2 regions of the Streptomyces sp. NPDC057271 genome follow, and region 2 is predicted to be linked to the other one. Evidence: predicted binding sites of a transcription regulator. Region 2 holds the regulator's gene; the other holds the start of a gene.

Region 1 (22,955 bases), on a different contig from region 2:
TTGCGGATCCGCTCGGCCTCGTCGGCGCCCTCCGCCTTGACGGGGACGTACGTGCCGGTGATCGGGTCGTAGGCGACACCGCTGGACTCGGGCTGGGGCACGGCCAGGGCGGCGAGGAGCAGTCCGCGCGTGGCGGACGCCTGCTCGACGGCGCGACCGAGGGCGGCGGGCGCCCTGGTGTCCTGGGCGGCGCGGGCCGGGGTCTGTTCGGCCAGCTCTTCGGCGAGCGCCTGGAGCTTGGCGATGACGTCCGTGTACGCCTTGTGGGCCTCCAGGGCGGTGCCCTTGCCGGTGAGCGCGGTACGGCGGATGGAGGGCAGGCCGGCGAGGTCGCGGCGCAGTTCGGCGGGGGCGGCCGGCCGGATCTCGTCTATCTGGCGGTCGACGCGGGTGGACCGGGCGCTGGTGACCTGCCGCTTCTCGTCGGTGTCGCCCTTCTGCTCGTCGCGGCCCGCGGCGATGTACGCGACGACCTCGTCGCGCTCGTCGGCGAGGGAGTGCGCGAGGGTGACGGCCTGGCGGTCGAGTTCGGCGAGGGTGACCAGGCTCTGGGAGTCGCTCAGTGCACCGGAGGCGGTGAGGACCGCTGGGGCGCCGGCGGCGAGGACGGTGACGCCGACGAGGGCCACACCGGCGACGAGGCGGTTGCGGACGCGCTTGGAGCGGCCCGGCTTCGCCTGCGGGGGCACGGCGGCGGGGCCCGTGCCCGCCTGCGCGGGTACGACGGCGGGGCCCGTGGCGTCGCCCGTGCTCAGCGGGTCACCGGGGGCCTGGCTCCGGCTGCCGTTGTTGCTCCGAGGCCGCTTCTTCTGCACCGGTGCTCGCATTCTCGACTCGTCCGCCCATGAAGCAGAGGTGACGACCGGTCACGTGTTAGAGCGCCCCCACCCCTGGTACGGCTTCCGACCATTCCAGCGCTTCTGGGAAGGGGACGCGCATCGGCCGCTCCGCCACCCGAACGAGTGAACAACAATCCCGAGTTGGGGAACAACTTCCGGCGGCGCCCTCCGCACGTCCGCGCGGTGCGCCGGTTGGATCTTCCGCCCCGCCTTTGGCAGGATGCCCACCCGCAGCTTGCCGGAGGTTCCGCTTCCGCCTCTCGTGCGGCCCTGGAGGCCTTGGTACAGGCCATGTTCGGCTCCATGGAGACGCCGTGAAGGCGCGGTGCGGGCCCGGTCGGCCGAGGGCAGACTGGGGATCATGCGCACCGAAGTCGCCACCCTCCCCGGCCACCCCGAACGCCCCAACGAGGACTGGGCGGCCACGGCTCTTCCCGCGTCCGGCGCGGGCGGGACGGTGGTGGTCCTCGACGGGGTGACACCGCCGGCGGGCGATGACGGTTGTGTGCACGACGTGCCGTGGTTCACCGCCCGCCTGGGCGGCGCACTGACCGAACTGTCCGCTTCGCGGCGTGACATGACGCTGGACGGGATCCTCGCGGAGGCAATCCGGCGAACCGCGGACGCCCACCGCGACAGCTGTGACCTTTCTCACGTACGCACGCCCCAGGCGACCGTGTCGATGGCGCGCTGGGACGCGGCGACCGTCGAGTACCTCGTGCTGTCGGACGCCGTGCTCCTCCTGGCAGCGCCCGACGGGTCCGTACGGGCGGTGCTCGACGACCGTCTCGACAGGATCCCGGACACGGTCAGGCGTTCGCTGGAGGCGACGGACCGGCTGCGGAACCGCGAGGGCGGCTTCTTCACGGCCGCGGCGGACCCGGACGTGGCACGGCGGGCGGTCACCGGGACGACGCCCCGGGCGGCCGTGCGGGCGCTGGCGGCGCTCACGGACGGGGCGGCGCGCTGGGTGGAGCTGTTCGGGCAGGGCGACTGGGCGGACTGCATGGGGGTGCTCGGGAAGGAGGGCGCCCACGGGCTGCTGGCGCGCGTCCGGTCGCTGGAGGCGGGGAACGAGGCGGCGGGCCGGAGCCTTCGCTGGAAGCTCCACGACGACGCGACGGCGGTGTACACGGTCCTCTGAACGGGCCCGGCCCAGGGTCCTCCCAGGGCTCAGCCCTCGGCGCGGGTGTTCAGCTGGTGGAGCAGGCGGGCCAGTTCGGCCACCTCGCCGCGGTCCCAGTCCGCGAGCTTGCGGACGTACCGCCCGCGCCGCGCGTCCCGTACCCGCCGGAAGCGGAGCCGGCCCTCCTCGGTCAGCCGCACGAGCGAGGCGCGTCCGTCGGCGGGGTCGGGGTCGCGGGCGACGAGTCCGAGCTCTTCGAGGGCGCGCAGCTGGCGGCTCATGGTCGCCTTGCCGACGCCGAAGTAGCCCGCGAGTTCGGTGGCGCGCTGGGGCCCGGTGTCGTCGAGCCGCACGAAGAGTCCGTACGCGGAGGATTCGAGCTCGGGATGGACCTCGCGGGCCATCTCGCCGGACTGGGCGCGGGCGCGGCGCAGAAAGACCGCCAGTTCCCGTTCCAGGGCGAGGAACTCCTGGTCCACACCACTCCTCGCAGTGGACTCGCCTTCACTCCCCGTACCGCTTCCGTGCACGTCAGCACCCCTCGCGCGCTTTCCGGTCGCTGAAAGTTTCCTTCGTCCGCGGTCATCGCCGCAGCTCCTTCAGTATTTCGCAGGCGTAGACCAACGGCGGCACCCGGCCCCCCTTCCGCCGAACCGGTCTACGTGCGTAGCGTCTTGAATGACATGTCCACACCAGGACTGTCCGGCACGCTCCCCCACCGAGCCTTTCGGAGGCACGCAATGCCCGTGCACAGATCCGGAAAGACCCTCGCCGGCGCCGCTCTCGCGGCCCTGGCCCTCCTCCTGCCCCTCGCCCTCACCGGCCCGGCGAACGCCGCCGACACCGACGCAGTTCCCCCACGCGGCTCCGCCCACATGGGCATGGGCGTCATCGAACACGACGGCCGGAGCGGCACGCCCGGAACGCCCCGGGTCGCCCAGACCGAAGGCGTGGACGTCTCCAGCCACCAGGGGAACGTGGCCTGGTCCACGCTGTGGAACAGCGGGGTGAAGTGGGCCTACGTCAAGGCGACGGAAGGCACCTACTACAAGAACCCCTACTTCGCGCAGCAGTACAACGGTTCGTACAACGTGGGCATGATCCGCGGCGCGTACCACTTCGCCACCCCGGACACGACCACGGGCACGGCTCAGGCCGACTACTTCGTCAACAACGGCGGCGGGTGGTCCAGGGACGGCAAGACCCTGCCGGGCGCGCTGGACATCGAGTGGAACCCGTACGGCGCCACCTGTTACGGCAAGTCGCAGTCGGCGATGGTCACGTGGATCCGCGACTTCCTGAACCGCTACAAGGCGCGGACCGGTCGTGACGCGGTGATCTACACGGCGACGAGCTGGTGGACGCAGTGCACGGGCAACTACGCCGGCTTCGGCGCGAGCAACCCGCTGTGGATCGCGCGGTACGCCTCGACGGTCGGCACACTGCCGGCCGGCTGGCCGTACTACACGATGTGGCAGTACACCTCGACCGGTCCGACGGTCGGCGACCACAACCGCTTCAACGGCGACCTCTCGCGCGTGAAGGCGCTGGCGAACGGCTGAGCCGGCCTTCACCCTCGTTCGGCGGTCTCCGGGATGCGCGGCGGCGCGTCCGGGAGACCGCCTTCGCCTTCCCGCTCCTCCGTCGCCCGCCTTCCCCACTCCCCCGCCGCCGGCCTGCCTCACTCCCTCGCCGCCCGCCGCCCGCCGCTCGCCGACCCACTCCCCCGTCGCCCGACGACCCCACCCCTGCGCCCTCCCCGCCTTTTTCGCTCCCCCTCTTGCCGATTGGTATGGACCAATGCGAGTCTCTGAGGCGACGCGTGCGGCTTTCAACTTCCGTACGCCACGCGCTCATTGCTCGTTCCGTCCTCCCCCACGCACGAGAGAGAGCCCCGACATGCCGTCCTCGTACCGCCGCACCGCCGCAGCCGTCACCCTGTCCGCGGCCGCGCTGATCCCCCTCACCCCGTCCGCCGCGGGAGCGCACGGCGCGGTCTTCAACCCGGTGAGCCGGGTCGCGGCCTGCTACGCGGAGGGGCCCGAGTCCCCCGACTCCCAGGTCTGCAAGGACCTCGTCGCCGACTCCGGAACCCAGCCGCTCTACGACTGGAACGAGGTGAACATCGCCAACGCCGACGGGCAGCACCAGGTGGTCATCCCCGACGGCAAGCTCTGCTCGGCCAACCGCGAGAAGTACCGCGCGCTGGACTGGGCCCGGACGGACTGGCCCGCGACGGCGGTCGGGGCGGGCTCCTTCGACTTCAAGGTCCGGGTCACGGCGCCCCATTCGGGCACGATGACGGTCTACATCACCAAGCAGGGCTTCGACCCCACCAAGCCGCTGAAGTGGTCGGACCTGGACGCGACGCCCGTGGCCACCTACGCCACCCCGCGCACCTCGACGGACGGCTACTACGACTTCACCGGCGACCTGCCCGCGCGCACCGGCCGCCACATCGTCTACAAGGTCTGGCAGCGCAACGACAGCCCGGAGGCGTTCTACAGCTGCTCGGACGTCACCTACGGCGGTGCGACGACGGTGGCGGGCTCGGCACCGAGCGAGGCCAAGATCGCCGCGGGTGCCGACCGTTCGACGGTGAGCCACGCGGGTCATGGCGGTGACGAGCAGGCCCCGGCGCTCTCGGCCGAGGCCGCGCGGACCTCCCCGTCCCCGCTCCCCCTGGCCCTCGCGGGGGCGGGCGCGCTGGCGGCCTTCGGCGCGGGCAGCCTGCTCCTGACGCGGCGCCGGAACGTGTCGTAGGCGGCGGTACGAGTGGAGCGGGGCGCCCCCGATCAGGGACGCCCCGCTCCTCGTACGGCGGCACCGCCGTACCGCGTGTCGCCGCACTCCGTACAGCAGTACCGCCGTACCGCGTGCCGCCGTACCGCCTACGCGGCCGCGCTCACCGTCACCTCCGCCGGGGTGAGGGCGATCTCCAGGACCTGGCGGACGTCCGTCACCGGGTGGACCTCCAGCCTCTCCAGGATCTCGGCCGGGACGTCGTCCAGGTCCGCCTCGTTCCGCTTCGGGATCACGACCGTCGTGACGCCGGCCCGGTGGGCCGCGAGCAGCTTCTGCTTCACGCCGCCGATCGGGAGGACCCGGCCGGTCAGCGACACCTCACCGGTCATCGCCACGTCCGTCCGGACCAGCCGGCCGGAGAGCAGCGACGCCAGGGCCGTCGTCATCGTGATGCCCGCACTCGGGCCGTCCTTCGGCACCGCTCCCGCCGGGAAGTGGATGTGCACGCCCCGGTCCTTCAGACCGGTCACGGGCAGCTCCAGCTCCGCGCCGTGCGAACGCAGGAAGGAGAGCGCGATCTGCGCGGACTCCTTCATGACGTCGCCCAGCTGGCCCGTCAGGGTCAGCCCCGCCGCGCCCGTCTCCGGGTCGGCGAGCGACGCCTCCACGAAGAGGACGTCACCGCCCGCGCCCGTGACGGCAAGCCCGGTCGCCACGCCCGGAACCGCCGTACGGCGCTCGGCCGGGTCCTGGGCGGACTCCGGGATGTGGTGCGGACGCCCGATCAGCCCGCGCAGATCGTCGACGCCGACCGTGAACGGCAGCTCCCGGTCTCCCAGTTCGTGCTGCGCCGCGACCTTCCGCAGCAGCCGCGCGATGGACCGCTCCAGGTTCCGTACGCCCGCCTCACGGGTGTACTCGCCCGCCAGCTTCCGCAGCGACGCGTCCGCCAGGACCACCTCACCCGGCTCCAGACCCGCACGCTCCAGCTGCCGGGGCAGCAGGTGGTCGCGGGCGATGACGACCTTCTCGTCCTCCGTGTACCCGTCGAGGCGCACCAGCTCCATCCGGTCGAGCAGCGCCTCCGGGATGGCTTCCAGGACGTTCGCCGTCGCCAGGAAGACGACGTCGGAGAGGTCGAGTTCGACCTCCAGGTAGTGGTCGCGGAAGGTGTGGTTCTGCGCCGGGTCGAGGACTTCGAGGAGCGCGGCCGCCGGGTCGCCTCGGTAGTCGGAGCCGACCTTGTCGATCTCGTCGAGCAGGACCACCGGGTTCATCGACCCGGCCTCCTTGATCGCCCGTACGATCCGGCCCGGCAGCGCGCCGACGTACGTACGGCGGTGGCCGCGGATCTCCGCCTCGTCCCGAACGCCGCCGAGCGCGACCCGGACGAACTTCCGTCCCATCGCGTGCGCGACCGATTCGCCCAGCGACGTCTTTCCCACACCGGGCGGGCCGACCAGGGCCAGGACCGCGCCGCCGCGACGGCCGCCGACGACCCCGAGCCCGCGCTCGGCGCGCCGCTTGCGGACCGCCAGGTACTCGGTGATCCGTTCCTTCACGTCGTCCAGGCCCGCGTGCTCGGCGTCGAGGATCGCCTTGGCACCCTGGATGTCGTACTGGTCCTCGGTCCTCTCGTTCCACGGCAGTTCGAGGACGGTGTCGAGCCAGGTGCGGATCCAGGAGCCCTCCGGGGACTGGTCGCTGGACCGCTCCAGCTTCTCGACCTCCTTGAGCGCCGCCTCTCGCACGCTCGACGGCAGGTCGGCGGCCTCGACGCGGGCCCGGTAGTCGTCGGACTCGTCGCCGTCCGTCTCGCCGTTGAGGTCGCGCAGCTCCTTGCGTACGGCGTCGAGCTGGCGGCGCAGCAGGAACTCGCGCTGCTGCTTGTCGACGCCCTCCTGGACGTCCTTCGCGATGGACTCGGCCACGTCCTGCTCGGCCAGGTGGTCGCGGAGCTGGGCCGTGGCGAGCCTGAGGCGGGCGACCGGGTCGGCGGTCTCCAGGAGCTCGACCTTCTGCTCAAGGGTGAGGAAGGGCGAGTAGCCGGAGTTGTCGGCGAGGGCGGAGACGCCGTCGATCTGCTGGACGCGGTCCACGACCTGCCAGGCGCCGCGCTTCTTCAGCCAGCTGGTGGCCAGCGCCTTGTACTCCTTGACCAGCTCGGTCACGGAGCCGGGCAGCGGGTCGGGCAGGGCCTCCTCGACGGCGGTGCCCTCGACCCAGAGAGCGGCGCCGGGGCCCGTCGTACCGGCACCGATCCTGACGCGTCCGCGGCCGCGGACGAGCGCGCCGGGGTCGCCGTCGGACAACCGGCCGACCTGCTCGACGGTGCCGAGGACGCCGGTCCCGGCGTACGTCCCGTCGACCCGGGGCACGAGGAGCACCCTGGGCTTGCCGGTCCCGGAACGGGCGGCGGCCTGGGCGGCCTCGACCGCGGCGCGTACGTCGTTGTCGGACAGGTCCAGCGGCACGACCATCCCGGGCAGCACGACCTCGTCGTCGAGCGGCAGCACAGGCAGAGTGAGCGGCACGGACGCCATGGACTCAGCAGCCATGATCTCCCCTTCGGCAGTCAAGTTGAGCTATGTGGACTCAATGCACATGAGCCGTGGGATGTTCCCCAAGGGGCGTTCGCTCTGAGCGATCGAGGCGCGGCAGGGTGTATCGGTTTCGGCCGGCCGTAGGCTGGTTTCCTTCGCGAGGAACAGGAGACCGAGGTGGCCGGGACGAAGACGGTGGCGGATGTCATGGCCGACCTGGCCGGGCTCGAGGACCCGAAGATGCGCGCCGCGAACGAGAAGCGCGGTGACGACCACGGCGTGAACCTCACCAGGCTGCGCGCGCTCGCGAAGGAACTCAGGACGCAGCAGGATCTCGCCCGCGATCTCTGGGCGACGGACGTCACCGCCGCGAGGCTCCTGGCGCTGCTGGTCTGCCGACCGAAGGCGTTCGAGCGGGACGAGCTGGACACCATGGTGCGCGAGGCGCGGGCGCCCAAGGTGCACGACTGGCTCGTGAACTACGTGGTGAAGAAGAGCCCGCACGCCGAGGAGCTGCGCCTCGCCTGGTCGGCGGACCCGGACCCCGTGGTCGCGAGCGCCGGCTGGGCGCTGACCGCCGAGCGCGTGGTGAGGAAGCCCGCCGGCCTGGACCTCGACGGGCTGCTCGACGTCGTCGAGGCGGAGATGAAGGACGCCCCCGACCGGCTGCAGTGGGCGATGAACACCTGCCTGGCCCAGATCGGGATCCAGCACCCCGAGCACCGCGCCCGCGCGGTCGGCATCGGCGAGCGCCTGGAGGTCCTCAAGGACTACCCGACCGCCCCGAACTGCACCTCTCCGTTCGCCCCCGCCTGGATCGCCGAGATGGTGCGCCGCCAGGAGATCAGCCAGGCGTGACGTGGGGCCGGGACCGGGGGCGGGGCCGGGGACGGGAACCGGGGCGGGGACGGGGGCGGGGGCGTTTGGCCTCGTACGACGTGCCGGCACCCGGCGCGTCTCGGGAAAGAGCACGCGGAACTGCAACCTCCGCACCCCTCCGGCGCGTTCACCCGTCGTGACGACGAGTTATCCCGGGTGCGGGCAGTGCACCGAGGACCGGCCGGCGGTCGAGGACGACGCGTGCGACGGGGATCTTGTCCACGCCGTGGCCGACGGCGACAAGGACGCGCTGTCCCGGCTCTTCGCCCGGCACGCCGGCCCCCTCTTCGCCCATCTCCTCAACCGCGGCTTCCCCGCCCAGACCGTCGAGGACGCCGTCCAGGAGACCTTCCTGACCGTGTGGAAGAGCGCCTCCGGCTTCCACGAGGGCAGCGTTCCCGCCTGGCTACGGCGAATAGCCCACTGCCGCGCGGTCGACCTCGAACGGGCCGCCGGCCGCCAGCGCGCCCTGGCGGACCGGGCCCGCGAGCACACGCCCTCCTCCGCCGGAGCCGCGCCATCGGCAGAGGAGTGCCTGCTGGCCTCCTCGCCCCGTTACGCGGCCATCGCCTACGCGCTCGCCGGGCTCCCGGCCCCGCAGCGCGAGGTCATCGAGCTGCGCTACCTCCAGCACTTCAGCGTCCGCGAGACCGCCGAGCGCCTGGCCGTCCCCGAGGGCACGGTCAAGGCCCGCGCCGCCCGCGGCTGCGCCCGGCTGCGTGAGTGGATCGTGGCCCAGGGCGAGGCGGAGGCGGTGGACGGCATCCGGGGGAACGGCGGCCAGGGAACCGGCGGAGGGGGTGCCCATGACCGCGACCGGGTCCCCCGCCCCCGCCCGTGACCAGGCCACCACGCCAGCCCCCGACCAGGTCTCCGCCCGCACCCCCGACCAGGACCTCGCCCACACCCCCGAACAGGTCTCCGCCCCCACCTCCGACCGGGACCTCGCCCCCGCCCCCGACCAGGTCTCCGCCCCCACCCCTGATCAGGCCTCCGCCCACGCCCTCGCTCCGCCCCCCCCACTTCCGAAAGCGGCCCCCGCATGACCGAGTTCTCTCCCCCTGCCGCCCCCGCCCCCGCGCCCGCGCCCGCACGGCATCGGCATCTGCCCGCGGACTGGGTGGAGGGGTACGCCCGCGGAGCACTCTCCCCCGACGTCCTCGGCCACGCCGAGGCCCATCTCGAACAGTGCAGGGCATGCGTGGACGCCGTCGACCAGGCGGTGCGGAGCGGGCCGTACGGTCCCCGTCTCGACTCCGCGCTCGCGGCCCTGGTCAACCGGGTCGGGTGAGGGCAGGATCGTGTCCATGACGCTCAAGGGCGGTAACACGAGGCTCTGGGCCGCTTCGGCGGCACTGGTTCCGGCGCTGACGCTGACCGGCTGCGGCGACCAGGGCACCCCGCCGGGGCCCGCCGCGCCCCGGGAGGGAACCCCGGCACCCGCATCGGTACCGACACCGGACCGGACCGGCGACGTCTCCGTCCCGCCGGTCCCGACCGGGACGGACGGGACCGTGCGCAACGATCACGAGCCCGGTCCGCGCGAGGTCCTCGTCGAGGTGAACGTCAACGGCGGTCTCGCCGGCGTCCGCAACCAGCTGGTCGTCCACTACGACGGCAGCTACACCACCCGGTCCGGGACGGAGGAGCCGCGCGCGGGGCGCATGACCGCCGCCGAAGTGGCCGAGCTTCGCGCGGCGCTGGAGGACCCGGCCTACGCGAAGGTCCCCGCCCGGCCGACGGGAGGCACCGTCCACGACGGCTTCCAGTACGTCTTCACGTACCGGTACCGCGTCGTGGTCGCGGCGGACGGCGAGCGTCCTCCCGCGCTGCAACGCGTCTTCGAGGCCCTCCCCGACGGCGGTCCCCCGACCGGCCCCTGACGGATCGGCCTGACGGACCGGGCCTGGCGGGACCGCCCCCTCACGGGATCCCCGGGGCCCCTCCCCCGTCGGGACCGGCCCCTGACGCACCGACCCTCGACCGACCGGCCCTCGACCGACCAGCCCCTGAGGGACCGGCCCCTGACCGACCGGCCTGACGGACCGGGCCTGGCGGACCGCCCCCTCACCGAGCGGGCGGCGAAGGCGCTGGACGCGGACTCGGACCAGTTCGGCGGCGAGCAGTGCCCGAGGTGATCGTGGAGCTGGTCGGGTCGGGCCGGATCCCGGAGGAGCGGATCGACGCCTCCGTACGGGACTCTTCGACCAACGGCGGTACGTCGACCCGGACGAGGCGGCCGAGACGGTCGGCCGAGACGACTTCAAGGCCGCGGGCGCGGCGGCCCAGCGCCGCCCGCTCACGGTCCTCACGAACGGACCGCTGCCCCTGACCGGACGCCCGAAGCTGTACGTCGAGAACGTCGCCCCGGAGGTCGCGGCCGCGTACGGGGACGTCGTGACCGCCCCCGCCGAGGCGGACCTGGCGGTACTGCGTCTGCGCACGCCGTACGAGGAGCGGCCGAACCGCTTCGAGTCCTTCTTCCACTCCGGCTCGCTCGCCTTCGAGGAGGCCGAGCTGGCCCGGATCCTGTCGCTGCTCGCCACGGTCCCGACGGTGGTCTGCGTCAACCTGGAGCGCCCGGCCGTCCTGCCGGAGATCGCCGAGCGGGCGGCGGCGCTGATCGCCGACTACGGGGCGGGCGACGACGCCCTGCTCGACGTGGCGTTCGGCCGGGCGACGGCGGAGGGGCGGCTCCCCTTCGAGCTGCCGCGCTCGAAGGCGGCGGTGGAGGCGGCCCGCCCGGACGTCCCGAACGACACGGCGGACCCGGTCTTCGCCCATGGCCACGGCCTGACGATCTGAGACCGACCGTGGGGGCCCGGCCCCGGACTGTTCTCTTCCGGTTGTCCAGGCCACCGGCATCCCGCGAGGATGGACGGCCACGACGATCCCCGAGAGCCCGATCGGAGCGAGTACCCATGCCCCAGCCCGTCACCCTCGACCGCCGCGAGGGACCGTACGGCGAGGTCGTGCTGCGTCGGCGCGACGAGCATTTCGAGATCATCGCCAACGGCACCTTCCTGATGGACACCTCCGACGGCCGCTCGGAGCGGCTGCTGGTCGACGCGGCGATGGACGCGCTCGGCGGCCGGCCCGGCGCCTCCGTACTGATCGGCGGTCTCGGCGTCGGCTTCTCCCTCGCGCACGCCTCCGCCGACCCCCGCTGGGCCAGGATCGTGGTCGTCGAGCGCGAGCAGGCGATCATCGACTGGCACCACGAGGGACCGCTGGCCGCGATCTCCGGAGCGGCTCTGGCCGATCCGCGCAACGTGATCCTTCGCACGGACCTGGTCGACTACGTCCACACCTCCCCGGACCGCTACGACGCCCTCTGTCTGGACATCGACAACGGACCCGACTGGACCGTGACCGAGGACAACCAAAGCCTTTACTCCGCCGAGGGGTTGAGGGCCTGCGCAAGGCGTCTGAACCCCGGCGGAATCCTCGCCGTGTGGTCCGCCAAGCCGTCCGCCAATTTCGAAGAGTCATTGCGGAATGCCGGATTCAGCGGGGTACGGACCGAAGAGATCACGGTTGCCCGGGGCGTCCCTGACGTGGTGCACCTCGCCCTCAGGCCTGCGTAGCCGGGACGCTCCCCGTGCCTCTAGGCTGCTGGCCGACACCAGCGATGCGAGGCGGGGCGATGGAGCAGACACACACCACTCACCACGGTGCGGCGGCCACTCCGGGTGCGCAGCGGCGAGTGCTGGTCGTCGAGGACGACACGACGATCGTGGATGCGATCTCCGCGCGGCTGCGGGCGGAGGGGTTCCTCGTCCAGACGGCGACCGACGGCCCGGCGGCCGTGGACGCGGCCGAGGCCTGGCAGCCCGACCTGATGGTCCTCGACGTGATGCTGCCCGGCTTCGACGGCCTGGAGGTCTGCCGCCGGGTCCAGGCCCAGCGTCCGGTACCGGTCCTGATGCTGACCGCGCGGGACGACGAGACGGACATGCTGGTGGGGCTAGGTGTCGGCGCCGACGACTACATGACCAAGCCGTTCTCGATGCGTGAGCTGGCCGCTCGGGTGCACGTCCTGCTGCGCCGGGTGGAGCGCGCCGCGCTGGCGGCCGTGACCCCGCGGAGCGGGATCCTGCGCCTCGGCGAGCTGGAGATCGACCACGCGCAGCGCCGGGTCAGGGTCCGCAACGAGGACGTGCATCTGACGCCGACCGAGTTCGACCTGCTGGTCTGTCTGGCGAACACCCCGCGCGCGGTGCTCTCCCGCGAGCAGCTGCTCGCCGAGGTCTGGGACTGGGCGGACGCCTCCGGCACGCGCACGGTGGACAGCCACATCAAGGCACTGCGCCGGAAGATCGGGGCGGAGCGGATCCGTACGGTCCATGGCGTCGGTTACGCACTGGAGACGCCGGCGTCATGAGCCGCCGGGGGCAGCGCCCCGAGCGCCGGAGCAGGCGCCGGATCGTGATCTCGATCAAGACCAAGCTGGGCATGCTGGTCGTCGGGGCGGTCCTGCTGACCTCCGGGCTCGCGCTGGTGGCGATCCGGACCTCCACGGAGTTCCGGTACATCACGATCTTCGCGATGATCGCGACGCTGTTGATCACCCAGTTCGTGGCGCAGTCCCTGACGGCGCCGCTGGACGAGATGAACGCGGTGGCCGGGTCGATCTCGCGCGGCGACTTCAGCCGGCGCGTGCGCGGCGCGGACCGCCGCGACGAGCTGGGCGACCTCGCCTCGACGATCAACCGCATGGCGGACGACCTGGAGGCGGTCGACCGGCACCGCAAGGAACTGGTCGCCAACGTCTCGCACGAACTGCGCACCCCGATCGCCGCCCTCCGCGCCGTCCTGGAGAACGTCGTCGACGGCGTCTCCGAGGCCGATCCGGAGACGATGCGGACGGCCCTGAGACAGACCGAGCGGCTCGGCCGGCTGGTCGAGACCCTGCTCGACCTGTCGCGTCTTGACAACGGTGTCGTCACGCTCAAGGCGCGGCGTCTCGAAGTCTGGCCGTACCTCTCTGGCGTGCTCCGCGAGGCCAACCTCGCCGCGTCCCAGCGCGGCCTGTCCTCGACGTCGGGGCTGCACAACCGTACGGACGTCCATCTGCATCTGGACGTCTCGCCGCCCGAGCTGACCGCGCACGCGGACGCGGAGCGGCTGCACCAGGTGATGGCGAACCTGATCGACAACGCGGTGAAGCACTCCCCTCCGCACGGCCGGGTGACCGTACGGGCACGGCGCGGGTCGTGGCCGGACTCACTGGCCCTCGAAGTCGAGGACGAGGGCCCGGGGATCCCGGAGTCGCTCCGTCACACGGTCTTCGAGCGCTTCAACCGGGGAGAGGTGCCGGCCCAGTCCGCCAAGGGCAGCGACGGCGGTACGGGGCTGGGGCTGGCGATCGCCCGTTGGGCCGTGGATCTGCACGGCGGCGAGATCGGTGTGGCCGAATCCTCACGCGGCTGCCGCATCCAGGTCACTCTTCCGGGAAGCATTCCGGCGCGCGATTGACGTAGGGTCGAACTGGAAGCACATGTTCTGCGTGTGGATGAACAGGACACGATCAGGACGTGGTCAGGGATGCGTGCCTCAGGGGCCGCAACCCGGGTCTCCTGTACCCGCGGGAGGGCAGAACCACGCTTGTTTCCCGCCAATCCCTGCCCCGAAACTCCGCGTCAAGTGTGACTTGCGCGACGTTGGCGCTGCCCGGCCTGCACCTGTCGGCCAGGGAGGCGTAGCCTTTATTTCCGCTGTCCATCACCTTGTGAAGCGGAAGAGGGCGGTTACCGCCGTGTCGTCTCAGTCCCCCAGTACCCCGAGTACCTCCACCGGCCAAGACGGGCAGGGTCAGAACCCTGCGACCGCCTTCGGCGCCAATGAGTGGCTCGTCGACGAGATCTATCAGCAGTACCTCCAGGACCCGAATTCGGTCGATCGCGCCTGGTGGGACTTCTTCGCCGACTACAAGCCCGGTGCGACGGAGACCCCGGCCGCCGCGCCGCAGGTGAGCCCCGCACAGGCCGCACCTGCCGCGCCCGCCGCTCCGGCGCCCGCCCCGGCTCCCGCCAAGGCCGTTCCGGCCCCGGCCGCCGCTGCCCCGGCCCCCGCCAGGCCCGCCGCGGCTCCGGCGAAGCCCGTCGCCGCCGCTCCGGCGCCCGCGAAGGCCGCGCCCGCGGCGAAGACCGGTGCAGGCACCGGCTCCGCCGGAGCGGCCGGCGCCGCGCGCCCTGCTGCCGCCGCGACCGAGGCGCCCGCCGGCCCCGAGCTGATCACGCTGCGCGGCCCCGCCGCCGCCGTCGCGAAGAACATGAACGCCTCGCTGGAGGTGCCGACGGCCACGTCCGTCCGCGCCGTCCCGGTGAAGCTGCTCTTCGACAACCGGATCGTGATCAACAACCACCTGAAGCGTGCCCGGGGCGGGAAGATCTCCTTCACGCACCTCATCGGCTACGCCATGGTGCAGGCGATCAAGGCCATGCCGTCGATGAACTACTCCTTCGCGGAGAAGGACGGCAAGCCGACCCTGGTCAAGCCGGACCACGTGAACTTCGGCCTCGCGATCGACCTGGTGAAGCCGAACGGCGACCGCCAGCTCGTCGTCGCCGGCATCAAGAAGGCCGAGACGCTGAACTTCTTCGAGTTCTGGCAGGCCTACGAGGACATCGTCAAGCGCGCCCGCGTCGGCAAGCTGACGATGGAGGACTTCTCCGGCGTCACGGTCTCGCTGACCAACCCCGGCGGCCTCGGCACCGTCCACTCCGTGCCGCGTCTGATGCCCGGACAGTCCGTGATCATGGGCGTCGGCTCGATGGACTACCCGGCCGAGTTCCAGGGCACCTCCCAGGACACCCTGAACAAGCTGGGCATCTCCAAGGTCATGACCCTGACCTCGACGTACGACCACCGGGTCATCCAGGGCGCCGCCTCCGGCGAGTTCCTGCGGGTCGTCGCGAACTACCTCCTCGGTGAGGAGGGCTTCTACGACGAGATCTTCAAGGCCCTGCGGATCCCCTACGAGCCGGTCCGCTGGCTCAAGGACATCGACGCCTCGCACGACGACGACGTCACCAAGGCCGCCCGTGTCTTCGAGCTGATCCACTCCTACCGGGTCCGCGGCCACGTCATGGCCGACACCGACCCGCTGGAGTACCGCCAGCGCAAGCACCCCGACCTGGACATCACCGAGCACGGCCTCACCCTGTGGGACCTGGAGCGCGAGTTCGCGGTCGGCGGCTTCGCCGGCAAGTCGATGATGAAGCTCCGCGACATCCTCGGCGTCCTGCGCGACTCGTACTGCCGCACCACCGGCGTCGAGTTCATGCACATCCAGGACCCGAAGCAGCGCAAGTGGATCCAGGACCGCGTCGAGCGCTCGCACTCCAAGCCGGAGCGCGAGGAGCAGCTGCGGATCCTGCGCCGCCTGAACGCGGCCGAGGCGTTCGAGACCTTCCTGCAGACCAAGTACGTCGGTCAGAAGCGGTTCTCCCTGGAGGGCGGCGAGTCCGTCATCCCGCTGCTCGACGCGGTCATCGACTCCGCCGCCGAGTCCCGCCTGGACGAGGTCGTCATCGGCATGGCCCACCGCGGCCGCCTGAACGTCCTCGCGAACATCGTGGGCAAGTCGTACGCGCAGATCTTCCGCGAGTTCGAGGGCAACCTCGACCCGAAGTCGATGCACGGCTCCGGCGACGTGAAGTACCACCTGGGCGCCGAGGGCACCTTCACCGGCCTGGACGGCGAGCAGATCAAGGTCTCGCTCACCGCCAACCCCTCGCACCTGGAGGCGGTCGACCCGGTCCTGGAGGGTGTCGTCCGCGCCAAGCAGGACGTCATCAACAAGGGCGGCACGGACTTCACCGTCCTCCCCGTCGCCCTGCACGGTGACGCGGCCTTCGCCGGCCAGGGTGTCGTCGCCGAGACGCTGAACATGTCGCAGCTGCGCGGCTACCGCACCGGCGGCACGGTCCACATCGTCATCAACAACCAGGTCGGCTTCACCGCCGCCCCGGAGTCCTCGCGTTCCTCGATGTACGCGACCGACGTGGCCCGCATGATCGAGGCGCCGATCTTCCACGTGAACGGCGACGACCCGGAGGCCGTGGTCCGCGTGGCGCGGCTCGCCTTCGAGTTCCGCCAGACGTTCAACAAGGACGTCGTGATCGACCTCATCTGCTACCGCCGCCGCGGTCACAACGAGGGCGACAACCCGCAGTTCACCAACCCGCAGATGTACAACCTGATCGACAAGAAGCGTTCGGTGCGCAAGCTGTACACCGAGTCGCTCATCGGTCGCGGCGACATCACGCTGGAAGAGGCCGAGCAGGCGCTCCAGGACTTCCAGGGCCAGCTGGAGAAGGTCTTCGCGGAGGTCCGCGAGGCCACCTCCGCCCCGGCCCCGGCGCACGTCCCGGACCCCCAGCCGGAGTTCCCGGTCCAGGTCACCACCGCGGTCTCCCAGGAGGTCGTGAAGCGGATCGCCGAGTCGCAGGTCAACATCCCGGAGCGGATCACGGTCCACCCGCGTCTGATGCCGCAGATGCAGCGCCGCGCGGCCTCCATCGACGACGGCACGATCGACTGGGGCTTCGGCGAGACCCTCGCCATCGGCTCGCTGCTGATGGAGGGCACCCCGGTCCGGCTCTCCGGCCAGGACTCCCGCCGCGGCACCTTCGGTCAGCGCCACGCGGTCCTGGTGGACCAGGAGACCGGCGAGGACTACACCCCGCTGCTCTACCTGGCCGAGGACCAGGCCCACTACAACGTCTACGACTCGCTGCTCAGCGAGTACGCGGCGATGGGCTTCGAGTACGGCTACTCGCTGGCCCGCCCGGACTCCCTGGTCATCTGGGAGGCCCAGTTCGGTGACTTCGTCAACGGCGCGCAGACCGTCGTCGACGAGTTCATCTCCTCGGCCGAGCAGAAGTGGGGCCAGACCTCCGGCGTCACGCTGCTCCTGCCGCACGGCTACGAGGGCCAGGGCCCGGACCACTCGTCCGCGCGCCCGGAGCGCTTCCTGCAGATGTGCGCCCAGGACAACATGACGGTCGCGATGCCGACCCTGCCGTCGAACTACTTCCACCTGCTGCGCTGGCAGGTCCACAACCCGCACCACAAGCCGCTGATCGTCTTCACCCCGAAGTCGATGCTGCGTCTGAAGGCCGCGGCGTCGAAGGCGGAGGAGTTCACCACCGGCGGCTTCCGCCCGGTGATCGGCGACTCCGCCGTGGAGGCAGGTACAGCGAACGCGGCCGACATCCGCAAGGTCGTCTTCTGCGCCGGCAAGGTCTACTACGACCTGGAGGCCGAGCGGCAGAAGCGCGGTGCCACGGACACGGCGATCATCCGTCTGGAGCGCCTGTACCCGCTGCCGGGTGCCGAGCTCCAGGCCGAGATCGCCAAGTACCCGAACGCCGAGAAGTACCTGTGGGCGCAGGAGGAGCCGGCGAACCAGGGTGCGTGGCCGTTCATCGCGCTGAACCTGATCGACCACCTGGACCTGGCGGTCGGCGCCGACATCCCGCACGGCGAGCGCCTGCGCCGGATCTCGCGTCCGCACTCCTCGTCCCCGGCGGTCGGCTCGGCCAAGCGCCACCAGGCCGAGCAGCAGCAGCTGGTCAACGAGGTCTTCGACGCCTGATCCGCTGTTCCGGTACGCACGGAGGCCCGGCACCCCGCGAGGGGTGCCGGGCCTCCGGCGTGTCCGGGCCCGCCGGTCAGCCGAGGTTGGCCTCGAAGTCCCAGTAGGGGCGGTTGCGGTGGCGGGCGGAGAGGGTGTGCGGGTGCTGGGCGCCCAGGGTGCGGGTGAGGGAGAGCAGTGCGGCCTCCTCCAGCTTTCCGGCCTCCTCGACCTCGCGCAGGCCGCGCAGGTCGGTGGCGAGGGCGATCTGGCCGGAGAGGGTGAGCGGGTGCTCGTTCCCCAGGCTGTGCCGGGCACGGCGCAGGGTGTCCCTGCTGAGTTCGGCGGCGTCGGCGACGCGCCCGTTGAAGTTGCGGGCGGCGGCCGTGTTGAGCGCACAGCCGAGAACCCAGGGGTGGTCGGCTCCCAGGGAGGCGGTGAGGCCGGCGAGCGCGCCCTCCAGGATGGCCATGGCGTCGGCGCGTTCCCCTGAGGCCTGCATGACGAGGGCGGTGTTGGCGAGCACCCCGGTGGCGACGGGGTGGGCGGGCCCGAGGAGGGAGCGGTAGCCGGCCTCCGCCTCGGTGACGAGCTCCCTCGCGTGGTCGAGGTCGCCGTGCTCGCGGAGGTAGTTGGCGTAGTTGTTGATGGCGGCGAGCGTGATGTAGTGCCCGCGTCCGTGGACCTGTTCCAGCTGTTCGAGCAGGCTGGCCATGGTGGCGCCGAGGTCCTGCTGGAAGCCTCCTTCGCGGCGCCGGCACAGGGCCAGCTGGGTGCGTGCGTACAGGGTCTGCAGATGCTGCGGCCCGAGGACCTGCACGTGCACCCGGACGTTGGCCTCCTGGCGGGCGAGTGCCTCGCGGTACTGGCCGAGGAGCCGGAGGTCGTGGGCGAGGGCGTTGCCGGCGCCCAGGGTGTGGGCGTGGCGGGTGCGCAGCACGGTCTCGCAGCGGACGAGGGACTCCGCGTCGAGGTCGTACGCCTCCTGGTAGCGGCCGAGCATCCGCAGGACGACGCCGAGATTGTGGCGGGCGACGAAGGTGGAGAACTCGGTGTCGCCGAGGAGGCGTTCGGCCTCGGCGAGCACGTGGCGCTGGAGCTTCTCGGACTCCTGGTACTGGCCGAGGAAGCGCAGGTCGCTGGCGATGGCGCTGCCGGACAGGAGGGAGCCGAGCTCGTTGGGGGGTGTGGCGGCGCTCAGCCTCTCGCGCTGGGCGAGGTCGAGTTCGTACGCCTCGCGGAACCGGCCGAAGGAGCGCAGGACGTTGCCCTGCTGTGTGGTCAGGTCCAGCATGGGCTGGTCCAGCGGGTCCATGAAGGTGGACCAGGCGTCCCGGATGCGCTCGGCGAGCTGGGCGCCCGCTCGGAACTCGCCGCTGCGGTAGCAGTAGCGCAGGCTGTTGAGGACGGCGGTCTGCACGCGGGGGCTACGGCTGGTGAGGGCGCCGGACGGGCCGACGTGCGGAAGGAGTTCGGCGTACCGGGGCCAGTTGCGGCTGTCCATCGGGTTGCCGGGGTCGGCCTCGGCGAGCAGGGAGCGGACGGCCTTGCGGTGGGCCTCCCGGTTCTCGCCGTCGGTGAGGCGGGCGACGATGTCGTGGACGAGCCGGTGCATGTGCACGGACTCCTGGTGCGGTCCCACCTCGACGTTGGTGGCGGGGCCGCGGGTCTCGCGGGTGAGCACCGAGTAGTTGACGAGGGTGTCCAGGGCGCGGGTCCAGGCGGGCAGGTCGGTGGCCATCCAGCGCAGGTCCTCGGGCAGTTCGGCCTGCGGATAGGCGCGGACGAGTCCGAGGGGGATGCGGCCGGGGGCGAAGGAGGCGCACAGGCTGAGGACGTCGATGGCCTGCGGCTGGGAGCGTCGGAGCCGGTTGATCAGTATCGACCAGGAGGTGAGCGAGGCGTTGGGGTAGCCGTCGACGGCGGAGGGCTCCTCGACGGTGGAGAGACGCCCGTCGCGGACCATGCGCAGGTACTCGGGGACCTCCATGCCGGATTCGCCGAGCCAGGCGGCGGCCTGGACGAGCGGCAGGGGTACGTCGCCGAACTCCGCGGCGACCTCGTCGGCCTGGGGTGCGGTGATGTGGGAGGCGCGGCGCATCAGGTAGGCGGTGGACTCGGCGCGGTCGAAGCTGGGGACTTCGAGGACGTCGGTGTAGTCGCCCCAGCCGCGGTTGCGGGAGGTGATCAGTACGTGTCCGGGGCCGTGGGGCAGCAGGACCTGGGCGCCGTCCGTGTCGTCCCAGCCGTCGAAGATGACGAGCCAGCGGGAGTGCGGGTCGCCGCGGCGCAGTGCCTCGCGTACGGCGCGGATGCGTTCGCCGGGTTCGTTGCCGCTGGGCAGGCGGAGTTCGGCGGCGAGTTCGCCGAAGCGGTCGCGCTGGACGTTGCGGTCGTCGGAGTTGACCCACCAGACGACGTCGTAGTCGGGGCTGAAGCGGTGGGCGTACTCGGCGGCGATCTGGGTCTTGCCGATGCCGGACATGCCGAGCAGCGTGCAGGCCGCGTTGCCGCGGTCGGCGTCCATGAGCCGTTCCTGGAGCTCGGTGAGGAGGTCGTCACGGCCGGTGAACCGCGGGTTCCGGCGCGGGATCTCGCCCCAGATCTCGGGCGGCGTGTCGGGGTAGCGGACGGGTGTCCCGAGCGGGCCGCGGCGGCCGGAGGAGCGGCGGGGATCGATGCCGAGCCGGCTCAGGAGCCGTGCTTCGGCCTCGTCCTCGCCGACGCCCCAGAGACTGACGGGTTCGAGGACGGCGGTGGCGGGGAGCAGGGGCCGGTTGGTGAGGTTGACGGCGGCGAACCGGTCGGCGCGGGAGGCGACGAAGCCGCGCAGGACGTCGTTCCACTCGCCGGCCGGCCGGGGGCCGAGCTGGAAGAACCAGTCGTTGAGGACGAGCAGCACCTGCCCGCTGGCGAGCAGCAGGTCCCTGAGGGAGTCCTCCAGGGGGACCTCACGCGGCGGGTCCCAGCGCTGCAGGGTCGCGCGCACTCCGTGGGCTTCGAGGCGCTGGTTGATCCAGGCCGCCCACGGCCGGTGGTAGCCGGGGAAGACCACAAGGACGTGCTCGGGGGCACCCCTGCCACCGCCGTCCGCCGCGCCGCCACCCGACCGCTGTTCCGCCATCTGATACGTCTCCCGTCCCGCTCACGCGCAACGCAGTGTCATCTGCCCTGGGCACAGTGTTACCCAGCGGCCCGGGGGGCCGCGCCGAGGCTCGCGTGATGCCGCCTCATTTGCTGGGCGAACTCCCGCCCCTCATTGGTCAGTTCATCGGATTCAAGCAGGATCGTCAGCGCTTCGCCCACCTGATCGTGCATATGGTCGAACTGTTGCCCGGCGCTGGACCGCCAGGGCCGCGGCGCCGCGTGGGCGGTCGCCGCGCGCCGCCAGAGATCGGTCAGGGCGAGGTGTGCGTACGCGCCCTGGAGCACTCCGCCGATGGGCCGGGCGTCGGGGCGCCAGCCGACCCGGTGCACGGCCGCCCTGCCCTGCCGGTACAGCGGTACGAGCTCGTGCAGGGTGGCGAGTTTGCTGTGGTGGAGTTCGTGGACGAGCGTCTCGGCCATGTCCTGTGCCCCGGCGGGCAGGGAGGTCAGGACCGCGCCCGGAGCCGATCGCAGGGTGGCTCCCTGGGACCGGGGGCCGTGCGGCAGCAGCGGGACGACGGCGCGCAGGGCGTGCCGGATCTCGGCGGCGCGTCCCGGGTCGGTGTGGGCGAGCAGCGCCTGCGCTCCGCGCCAGCGCGCCGACCAGACGGCGGGGTCGGTGTCGGCGGGGCCGGCCGCGGTACGGGGCGGGGTGCCGATACCGCCCGGCGGCACCCGGTACGGGTCGAGGTCGTCGAGGCGGGCGGTGGAGCCGGGCAAGGTGTGCAGCCCGTCCCAGCCCTGCCCCCGGCCGACGAGGGCGCCGGCGCGCCGGTCGGTGAGCAGCAGCACGGTGGGGGCGGCGGCCTGCGGGTCTTCGGGGTGGATCCGTGCGACGCGCGATCCGGCCCTGATCCGAAGGCGCCCGCCGCCCGCGGTCTGCCGGCCGACGCCGGGCAGCGACAGCCGGCCGTCGGGGGGCTCCAGGGTGAGGTCGAGGGAGCAGTCGGCGCGGAGGGCCGCGGTGACGGCGATGCCTTCGAGGCGGGTGAGATGCCGGTCGAGTGCGGGACCCGCCGGCTCGGCGAGGGCGGCGGCGAGCCACGCGCCCGTCATGGGGTAGTCGAGCACGTCCCGTACGACGTCGGGGTTGCGGCTCTCGGCCCGTTCGAGCAGGTGCCAGGAGTCCTCGAAGCGGCGGAACACGGCGGCGTCGACCGACTCGCGGTGCCGGTGGACGCGGACCAGGAGGGCCTTGAGCAGCAGCAGGCGCCGCGCGTGCAGCGCGGAGCGCAGCAGGGCGACGTCGGCCGGGGCGGGGCGGGTGCGGGCCAGCTCGGTGAAGACCCCCGCGGGCAGGGGCGCGAAGTTCATTCCCGCCTCCTTCGGCGGACCCTCGGCCATCGTGAGGATCCGGCCGGAAACAGACGGTGGAAGCGACGCGTGTCAGGCGGCTCGGTCCCCCGCTCCTTCGCACCACGCGTCGACCAGCTCGGGTGAGCGCAACAGCACCAGCTCGACCGCGGCCGCGAGTTCGGGATCGTCCAGGCCACGGAGGGTCCGCAGGTCCACAGCGGCGAGATCGGGCAGGTGCGCGGACCGGCCGTTGTCACGGTCGGCACCGGTCGCCCACTCGTTGTGCTCCGACACCCTCGGCTCCTCCCCACCGACGCATGTCCCCCACGGTCGTAGCGGCGGAGCGGTTCTTCCCGACGCCAGGAAGCCAGAAACCCGTTCGACTCAACTGCGCCCATTCGCGCCCCCGTTATCCAGCCGTTCTCCGTTTCGGCCCTCCGGCCGTCACCTACCCGCCCGTATCGCTCCACGCCCACCACGGCGGCGCGATCCGGCGGCGGTCCTCGCCGGACGGCGGTGCCTGGGGCGGTTCCCGGTCCGCGGCCACCTCCGCCAGGAGGCTCCTGGTCAGTTCGACGTCGCTCCAGTCCACCTCCACCAGCGCGGCGGTCAGCCGCCGCCACTGCTCGGCCGCGGCGCGCAGCACCTCGCGCGCCCTGCCCGTACGGCCCATGAGCCGGAGCACCGCACCCTGCGCGTGGAGAGCGCGCGCGCCGGTGACCGTGCCCGGGGTGTCGCCGTGCGCCGACCGGGCGTCCTCCCAGGACCGTTCGTACGCCGTGAGCGCGTCGCCGAGG
Region 2 (7,400 bases):
GGCCCTGGCCGTCGGTGAGCCGGCCGTCGTCGAGGACCTGGAGCAGGATGTCGAAGACCTCCGGGTGGGCCTTCTCCACCTCGTCGAGGAGCACCACGCTGTACGGGCGGCGGCGCACCGCCTCCGTGAGCTGGCCGCCCTCCTCGTAGCCGACGTAGCCGGGAGGCGCGCCGACGAGCCGGGCGACGGAATGCTTCTCGCCGTACTCCGACATGTCGATGCGGACCATGGCCCGCTCGTCGTCGAAGAGGAAGTCCGCGAGCGCCTTCGCCAGCTCGGTCTTGCCGACACCGGTCGGGCCGAGGAAGAGGAACGAGCCGGTGGGACGGTCGGGGTCGGCGATCCCGGCGCGCGTACGGCGTACGGCGTCGGAGACGGCCCGGACGGCCTCGGTCTGGCCGATGAGCCGCTTGCCGAGCTCGTCCTCCATGCGCAGCAGCTTCTGCGTCTCGCCCTCCAGGAGGCGGCCGGCCGGGATGCCGGTCCAGGAGCCGACCACGTCCGCGATGTCGTCGGGGCCGACCTCCTCCTTGACCATGGTGTCCCTGGAGACCTCCTGCTCGGCCTCCGATGCCTCCGCCAGCTCGCGTTCCAGCGTCGGGATCTCGCCGTAGAGCAGCTTGGAGGCGGTGTCGAAGTCGCCGTCGCGCTGGGCGCGCTCGGCGCGGCCGCGCAGCTCGTCGAGCCGCTCCTTGAGCTCGCCGACGCGGTTGAGGGACTGCTTCTCCTTCTCCCAGCGGGCGGTCAGCCCGCGCAGCTCCTCCTCGCGGTCGGCGAGGTCGCGGCGGAGCTTCTCCAGTCGCTGCTTGCTGGCGTCGTCGGTCTCGTTCTTGAGCGCGAGCTCCTCCATCCGCAGCCGGTCCACGGAGCGCTGGAGCTCGTCGATCTCGACGGGCGAGGAGTCGATCTCCATCCGGAGCCGGGAGGCGGCCTCGTCGACGAGGTCGATGGCCTTGTCGGGAAGGAAGCGGGAGGTGATGTACCGGTCGGAGAGGGTGGCGGCGGCCACGAGCGCGGAGTCGGCGATCTGGACCTTGTGGTGGGCCTCGTACCGGCCCTTGAGTCCGCGCAGGATCGCGATGGTGTCCTCGACGCTCGGCTCGGCGACCAGGACCTGCTGGAAGCGGCGCTCCAGGGCGGGGTCCTTCTCGATCCGCTCGCGGTACTCGTCGAGGGTCGTCGCGCCGACCATGCGCAGCTCGCCGCGGGCCAGCATCGGCTTCAGCATGTTGCCGGCGTCCATGGCGGAGTCGCCGCCGGCGCCCGCGCCGACGACGGTGTGCAGCTCGTCGATGAAGGTGATGATCTGGCCGTCACTGGCCTTGATCTCGGAGAGGACGGTCTTCAGACGCTCCTCGAACTCGCCGCGGTACTTGGCGCCCGCGACCATCGCGCCGAGGTCGAGCGAGACCAGCCGCTTGTCGCGGAGGGACTCGGGGACGTCGCCCTTCACGATCCGCTGCGCGAGGCCCTCGACGACGGCGGTCTTGCCGACACCGGGCTCGCCGATGAGGACCGGGTTGTTCTTGGTGCGGCGGGAGAGCACCTGGACGACGCGCCGGATCTCCTGGTCGCGCCCGATGACGGGGTCCAGCTTCCCCTCGCGCGCCGCGGCCGTGAAGTCCGTGCCGAACTTCTCCAGCGCCTTGTACTGACCCTCCGGGTCGGGTGTGGTCACCCGGCGTCCTCCCCTGCTCTTCTCGAACGCGTCCAGCAGCTTCTTCGCGCCGGCCCCCTGCTGGGCCAGCACCTCGCCCGCCTGCCCGCCCTTCGCCGCGATCCCGATGAGCAGGTGTTCGGTCGAGAGGTACTCGTCCCCGAGCTCCTTGGCCTGTTCGGCGGCCTCGGCGATCACGGCGAGCAGCTCACGGTCGGGCTGCGGCGGCGCGACCGTGGAGCCGGTCACGCGGGGCTCGGCGGCGAGCAGCCGCTCCGCTCCGGACCGTACAGCGGCCTGGTCCGCCTCGACGGCGGCGAGCAGGTCGACGATGTTCTCGTTGTCCTGACCGGCCAGAAGCGCGAGCAGCAGATGCGCAGGGGTCAGGTCGGGGTGTCCCGCGGACACGGCGCGGCCGGTGGCCGCGTTGATCGCGTCCCGGCTCCTGTTGGTCAGTTCGGCGTCCACGTGCGCTGTCTCCTCCTCGACGTCCGGCTACACACGGTCCATGACTCATCTAGCGTACACAAAGTTGAGTCTATTCCGCTCAAGGTGTCGCAGGGACCCGTGCCACGGGTAGGTTCCGGGCATGGCGACTGACCCGAGGAACCCCGACGACGCGTATCTCAGCTTCTGGCGCGAGTACCACATGTCCACCCTGACCACACCGCGCGCGGACGGCACGCCGCACGTGGTGGCGGTGGGGGTGACGTACGACCCCGAGGGCGGCGAGAACGGCATCGCCCGGGTCATCACCAACAAGCACAGCCGCAAGGTCGCCAATGTCCTGGCGGCGGGCGCGGACGGCGCGCGCGTGGCGGTCTGCCAGGTGGACAAGGGGCGCTGGGCGACGCTGGAGGGCGTGGCCCGCATCCGTACGGAGCCGGACGTCGTCGCCGACGCGGTCGACCGGTACGCGACGCGCTACGGCCGGGTCCCGGCACCCAACCCCGACCGGGTCGTCATCGAGATCGCGCTGACCCGGGCCATGGGCCGGGCCTGACCCGGTGACGTGCTCGGCGGCGCGTTTACGGGGTGGGGATTTACGGGCGCAGCACAGCGGCGCCATCGCGTTTCAGGTCCGCGATGGCGCCGCTGTGTGGGGGAAGCACCTGAGCGATCTACAACGACGGGGGAACCGCTCAGGCACTGCGGGGGGTGGCGGTGATGGTCTCGGACTCGACGAGCTGGTGGTCACGCTGGTCGAGATTGACGAAGATCATGCCGTACCGGATGGCACAGCGGACAGGCTGCGGGGCGCCACGGGGCTTCCGGAGACATCGGTAGGCGCGAATATCCTCATCGTCCCCGCGCGTGATGATGATCGGCTCACCGAAGAGGGTGACCATCAACGAATCGCCACCGTGCGGCACGGCTGTGACGAGGTCGATGAAATGCCACCCGGAGCGGTAAGCGGCCGCCATCTCACGCCGGAATCGAGGATCTTCGGGAACCGTCATGCCCGCACGGACTCCCAACCAGGGTCGGAGTCGGCCGGCGCTGCGCCCCAGCCCGGGTCGCTCGCCTTGGCGACGACCTGCTGCGGAGCGAGGCCCCAGCCCGGATCATCGGTGACTGCCACCGCGCCGACCGCGGCAGCAGCTATGAACGCGACACCAACTACGGTGCGTATGAGCTTCTTGGCCATGACCGAGCAACCTCACTTGGTGTGTATCTCCTGCTCCCCCGCAGGCACGACGATGGCTCACTCCTCACGTTTCCACCACTGGCTCAATGCATCATGTTCCTGTATCGGAAAAGCCTGGGGGTGTACATATGCGAATAGAACCGGATAAAACGGGGCATCCTCATACGCACGCCGAGCTGTGCGAAGCGGGCACACGGGTCTATAAAGAGGCCCTGCGCGCGGGACGTATCGCCCGGTCGGACATCGAGTCGACGCCCTGCCTGATGGACCTCGACCTCCTTCGGCCCGATCCCGACGACGTGCAGTGGCTCCGGCCGGTTCCCCCCTCGGCCGCGCTGGCCAGACTGCTGCTCCCGATCGAGAAGGAGATCCAGGAGCGTAGACGTCTCAGCATCGAACTCTCCGACGCGTTCGAGCCATTCATGTCGGTCAGCGTCCAGGACCCCACGACCACCCACGCGATCACCGTCCTGGAGGGACTCACGAGGATCAACACCTCCCTGGACCGCGTGGTGGCCGAATGCTCCTCCGAGCTGCTGACCGTGCAGCCCGGCAGCGGCCGCAGCGCCCACACCTTCGGCGAGGCCCTCCGCCGCGTCAGGCCGCTCCTCGGCCGCGGCATCCGGATGCGGACGCTCTACCAGCACACCGCCCGGCACCAGCCGATCACCCTGGCCTATCTCGAACGCATCGGCCCCGAGGTCGAGGTCCGCACACTCGAGGAGATCATCGACCGGCTCATCATCGTGGACCGCAAGGTCGCCTTCGTCCCCGCGAGCCGGGACCGCCAGGTCGCCCTGGAGCTGCGCCACACCGGCCTCGTCGAGTACCTCGTCGGCGTCTTCGAGCAGTTCTGGCTCCAGGCCATCCCCCTGGACAACCCGGTCACCTACGAGCCGCCGCTGGACGGCATCAGCGGCATCCAGCGCTCCATCGCCAAACTCCTCGTCGAGGGCCATGTCGACGAGGCCATCGCCCGCCGGCTCGGCATGAACGTCCGGACCTGCCGCGCCCACATCGCCAAGCTCGCCTCCGCCCTCGGGAGCGGCAGCCGGGCCCAGCTCGGCTACCTCATCGCCCAGTCCGGAATCCTGGAGCAGGAACACTGACCGTGTACGTACAGATCGACCTGGACGGCCCCGCGGGGACACTGCGCGTCTCGGGACACGACATGCCCACCGTGGAGCTTCTGCGCGCGCCGGGCGACGAACCCGACCCGCTCATCCCCATCGGCACCCGCGCCGCCGCCCGGCTCGCCCTCACCGTCGACGGCGCGCCCGCGCGCATCCGGCCCGGCCGCGGACGGCTCCTGCGGCGCTCGTACCGGGTCGACGTCAGGGTCTCCGGCACCCGCTACCGGCTCGTGCCCTGCTCGTACGTGGAGAGCCGGCTGCTCCGCGACGGACACCCCCTGGGCACCCTGGACTCGTCCGGGGACGGCACGGTGGACGCGGAGTGGGCGCCCGGCACCGGGCCCGAACCGCTGGACCGGGCCGTCGGCACCGCCCTCGCCGCCGCGTTCGGCACGGGCGCGGCGCCCTGGTGGGACACGGCGACGAACATCGTGGCCGAACTCATCCCGTAGGACACGCCAAACGCAGCACGCACGACGAGGCCCCCTCCGCATCTCGCGGAAGGGGCCTCGTCGAGCGGAGTTCCGCCCGGACGGCTCAGGGCTCCGCCCGGCGGCTCGGGGCTCTGCTCAGGGCTCTGCCCGGGGCGCTCGGGACGGCTCGGGACGCTCGGGGCGCTCGGGGCGCTCGGGACGGCTCGGGGCGCTCGGGACGGCTCGGGGCGCTCGGGGCGCTCGGGGCGCTCGGGACGCTACTCGGGACGCTTGGGGCGCCACACGACCAGCGCGCTCGCCTGCTGGACGTCCGTGTACGGCACCAGGTCGCGCCGGTACGAGGCGTGCACCTGGGCCTCGCGCTGGCGCATCGCCGACGCCGCGCCCTCGACGGCCGCCGACAGCTCGGCGACCCGCTGCTGAAGCGCCGCGACCTGGTTCTCCAGCTCGATGATGCGCTTGATGCCCGCCAGGTTGATGCCCTCGTCCTGCGACAACGCCTGCACCGTACGGAGCAGTTCGATGTCACGGGCCGAGTACCGCCGCCCCCGGCCCGCGGTGCGGTCCGGCGAGACCAGACCGAGGCGGTCGTACTGACGCAGCGTCTGCGGGTGCAGACCCGACAGCTGGGCCGCCACCGAGATGACGTACACAGGCGTCTCGTCGGTCAGTTCGTACGGATTACGGCTGCGTCCCGGTCTGTCCATCGGGTCAAGCTCCCTTCGCGGCCTGGAACAACTCTGCCCTGGGGTCCTCGCCCGCCGTCGCCTGACGGTAGGTCTCAAGGGCCTCACGGGCCTTGTCGTCGAGCTCCTTGGGCACCGCGACCTCCACCGTCACCAGCAGATCGCCACGCGTGCCGTCCTTGCGGACCGCGCCCTTGCCGCGGGCGCGCATCGTCCGGCCGTTGGGGGTGCCGGCCGGAAGCTTCAGCGTCACCGCCGGGCCGCCCAGCGTCGGCACCTTGATGTCGCCGCCGAGTGCGGCCTCGTCGAACGTGACGGGCACGGTGACGGTCAGGTTGTCGTCCTTGCGGCCGAAGACCGGGTGGGCGTCGACGTGCACGACCACGTACAGGTCGCCGCTCTGGCCGCCCCGCTCGCCCGGAGCGCCCTTGCCGCGCAGCCGGATCCGCTGCCCGTCGGCGACACCGGCGGGGATGCGGACCTGCATGGTGCGGGAGGACTTGGCCCGCCCGCTGCCCTTGCAGACCTCACAGGGGGTCTCGGCGATGAGGCCGCGCCCCTTGCAGTCCACGCACGGGTCGGTGAGCGAGAACGAGCCACTGCCGCCGCGCGAGACCTGGCCGGTGCCGACACAGGTCGGGCACACCCGGGGCGTGCCGTTCTTGTCGCCGGTGCCCGAACAGGCCTTGCAGGGCGCCTGGGAGGACATCCGCAGGGGCACCGTCGCGCCGTCCACGGCCTCGGTGAAGCTGAGCGTCACCTCGGACTCGATGTCCTGGCCGCGGCGGGGCTGCGTGCGCGTACCCGCGCCGCCGCCCGCGCCACGGTTGAACAGTCCGCCGAAGACGTCGCCGAGACCGCCGCCGAAGCCGCCGGCCCCGCCGCCCGCGCCGCCGGGCCCCTGGGCGCCGCCGAAGAGGTCGCCCAGGTCGAAGTTGAAGTTGCCGCCGCCAGGGCCTCCGGAACGGAAGCCTCCGTTGCCGAAGAGCGCGCGGGCGTCGTCGTACTCCTTGCGCTTCTTGGGGTCGCCGAGGACGTCGTTCGCCTCGGAGATCTCCTTGAAGCGCGCCTCGGCGCTGGTGTCGCCCTTGTTGGCGTCCGGGTGGTTCTCGCGGGCGAGCTTCCGGTACGCCTTCTTGATCTCGGCGTCGGTGGCGTCCTTGGGGACGCCGAGAACCTTGTAGTAGTCCTTCTCGACGAAGTCCTTCGTGCTCATCGACGTCCCTCCTCTCGGACGATCTTCGCGCTAGCCCTCAGGGCCACCGCTCTCCTCGTCTGCCGACTTCTCTTCCTTCGCGGCCGGCGTCGCCCCGGGCTGGGGCTCGGCCACCGCCACGCGCGCGGGCCGGATGGTCCGCTCGCCGATCCGGTACCCAGGCTGCAGGATCGCCACGCAGGTCGTCTCGGTGACGTCCGGTGCGTAACTGTGCATCAGGGCCTCGTGGATCGTCGGGTCGAAGGGCTCACCCTCCTTGCCGAACTGCTGCAGCCCCATCTTGGCGGCCACCGTCTCCAGCGATTCGGCGACCGACTTGAAGCCGCCCACCAGCTCGCCGTGGTCCCGTGCCCGGCCGATGTCGTCGAGCACGGGCAGCAGCTCCGTCAGAAGGCCCGCGACCGCGATCTCCTTGACGGTGACACGGTCCCGCTCCACCCGACGGCGGTAGTTCTGGTACTCGGCCTGGAGCCGCTGGAGGTCGCCCGTGCGCTCGCTGAGCGCGCTGCGGGCCTGGTCCAGCTGCGCCGTCAGGCCGACCGTCTGTGCGGCGTCCCCGGCCGGGGCCGCCGAGCCCTCCTCCGTGGAGGGGGTCTCAGCGGCCTCGGCGGCGTCCTCGGCGCCGG

What was found. Region 2 encodes HspR, which represses chaperone genes until heat shock. Its sites were predicted from a motif close to TTGAGNNNNNNNNNCTCAA; they were not measured.
Region 1: the regulator HspR is predicted to act here: its motif matches at 7,291-7,309, upstream of lon (endopeptidase La).

What each region holds. Positions count from the first base shown of each region.
Region 1 covers NZ_JBHUYJ010000012.1:40,895-63,849, forward strand. Annotated here, with positions in the region: gene ACFUJR_RS08690 (nitrate- and nitrite sensing domain-containing protein) at 1-815, opposite strand, end outside; gene ACFUJR_RS08695 (hypothetical protein) at 1,201-1,983, shown strand; gene ACFUJR_RS08700 (MarR family winged helix-turn-helix transcriptional regulator) at 2,013-2,495, opposite strand; gene ACFUJR_RS08705 (lysozyme) at 2,706-3,527, shown strand; gene ACFUJR_RS08710 (lytic polysaccharide monooxygenase) at 3,865-4,728, shown strand; gene lon (endopeptidase La) at 4,857-7,268, opposite strand; gene ACFUJR_RS08720 (DNA alkylation repair protein) at 7,461-8,111, shown strand; gene ACFUJR_RS08725 (RNA polymerase sigma factor) at 8,269-8,973, shown strand; gene ACFUJR_RS08730 (hypothetical protein) at 8,939-9,178, shown strand; gene ACFUJR_RS08735 (hypothetical protein) at 9,175-9,423, shown strand; gene ACFUJR_RS08740 (hypothetical protein) at 9,440-10,015, shown strand; gene ACFUJR_RS08745 (glycoside hydrolase family 3 C-terminal domain-containing protein) at 10,530-10,937, shown strand; gene ACFUJR_RS08750 (spermidine synthase) at 11,054-11,719, shown strand; gene ACFUJR_RS08755 (response regulator transcription factor) at 11,779-12,516, shown strand; gene ACFUJR_RS08760 (ATP-binding protein) at 12,513-13,610, shown strand; gene ACFUJR_RS08765 (multifunctional oxoglutarate decarboxylase/oxoglutarate dehydrogenase thiamine pyrophosphate-binding subunit/dihydrolipoyllysine-residue succinyltransferase subunit) at 13,891-17,736, shown strand; gene fxsT (FxSxx-COOH system tetratricopeptide repeat protein) at 17,813-20,839, opposite strand; gene ACFUJR_RS08775 (aKG-HExxH-type peptide beta-hydroxylase) at 20,899-22,176, opposite strand; gene ACFUJR_RS08780 (hypothetical protein) at 22,249-22,452, opposite strand; gene ACFUJR_RS08785 (SAV_2336 N-terminal domain-related protein) at 22,607-22,955, opposite strand, start outside.
Region 2 covers NZ_JBHUYJ010000006.1:162-7,561, reverse strand. Annotated here, with positions in the region: gene clpB (ATP-dependent chaperone ClpB) at 1-2,125, opposite strand, end outside; gene ACFUJR_RS04470 (pyridoxamine 5'-phosphate oxidase family protein) at 2,247-2,660, shown strand; gene ACFUJR_RS04465 ((2Fe-2S)-binding protein) at 2,800-3,117, opposite strand; gene ACFUJR_RS04460 (hypothetical protein) at 3,114-3,305, opposite strand; gene ACFUJR_RS04455 (helix-turn-helix transcriptional regulator) at 3,434-4,414, shown strand; gene ACFUJR_RS04450 (hypothetical protein) at 4,417-4,890, shown strand; gene ACFUJR_RS04445 (heat shock protein transcriptional repressor HspR) at 5,130-5,579, opposite strand; gene dnaJ (molecular chaperone DnaJ) at 5,584-6,774, opposite strand; gene grpE (nucleotide exchange factor GrpE) at 6,805-7,400, opposite strand, start outside.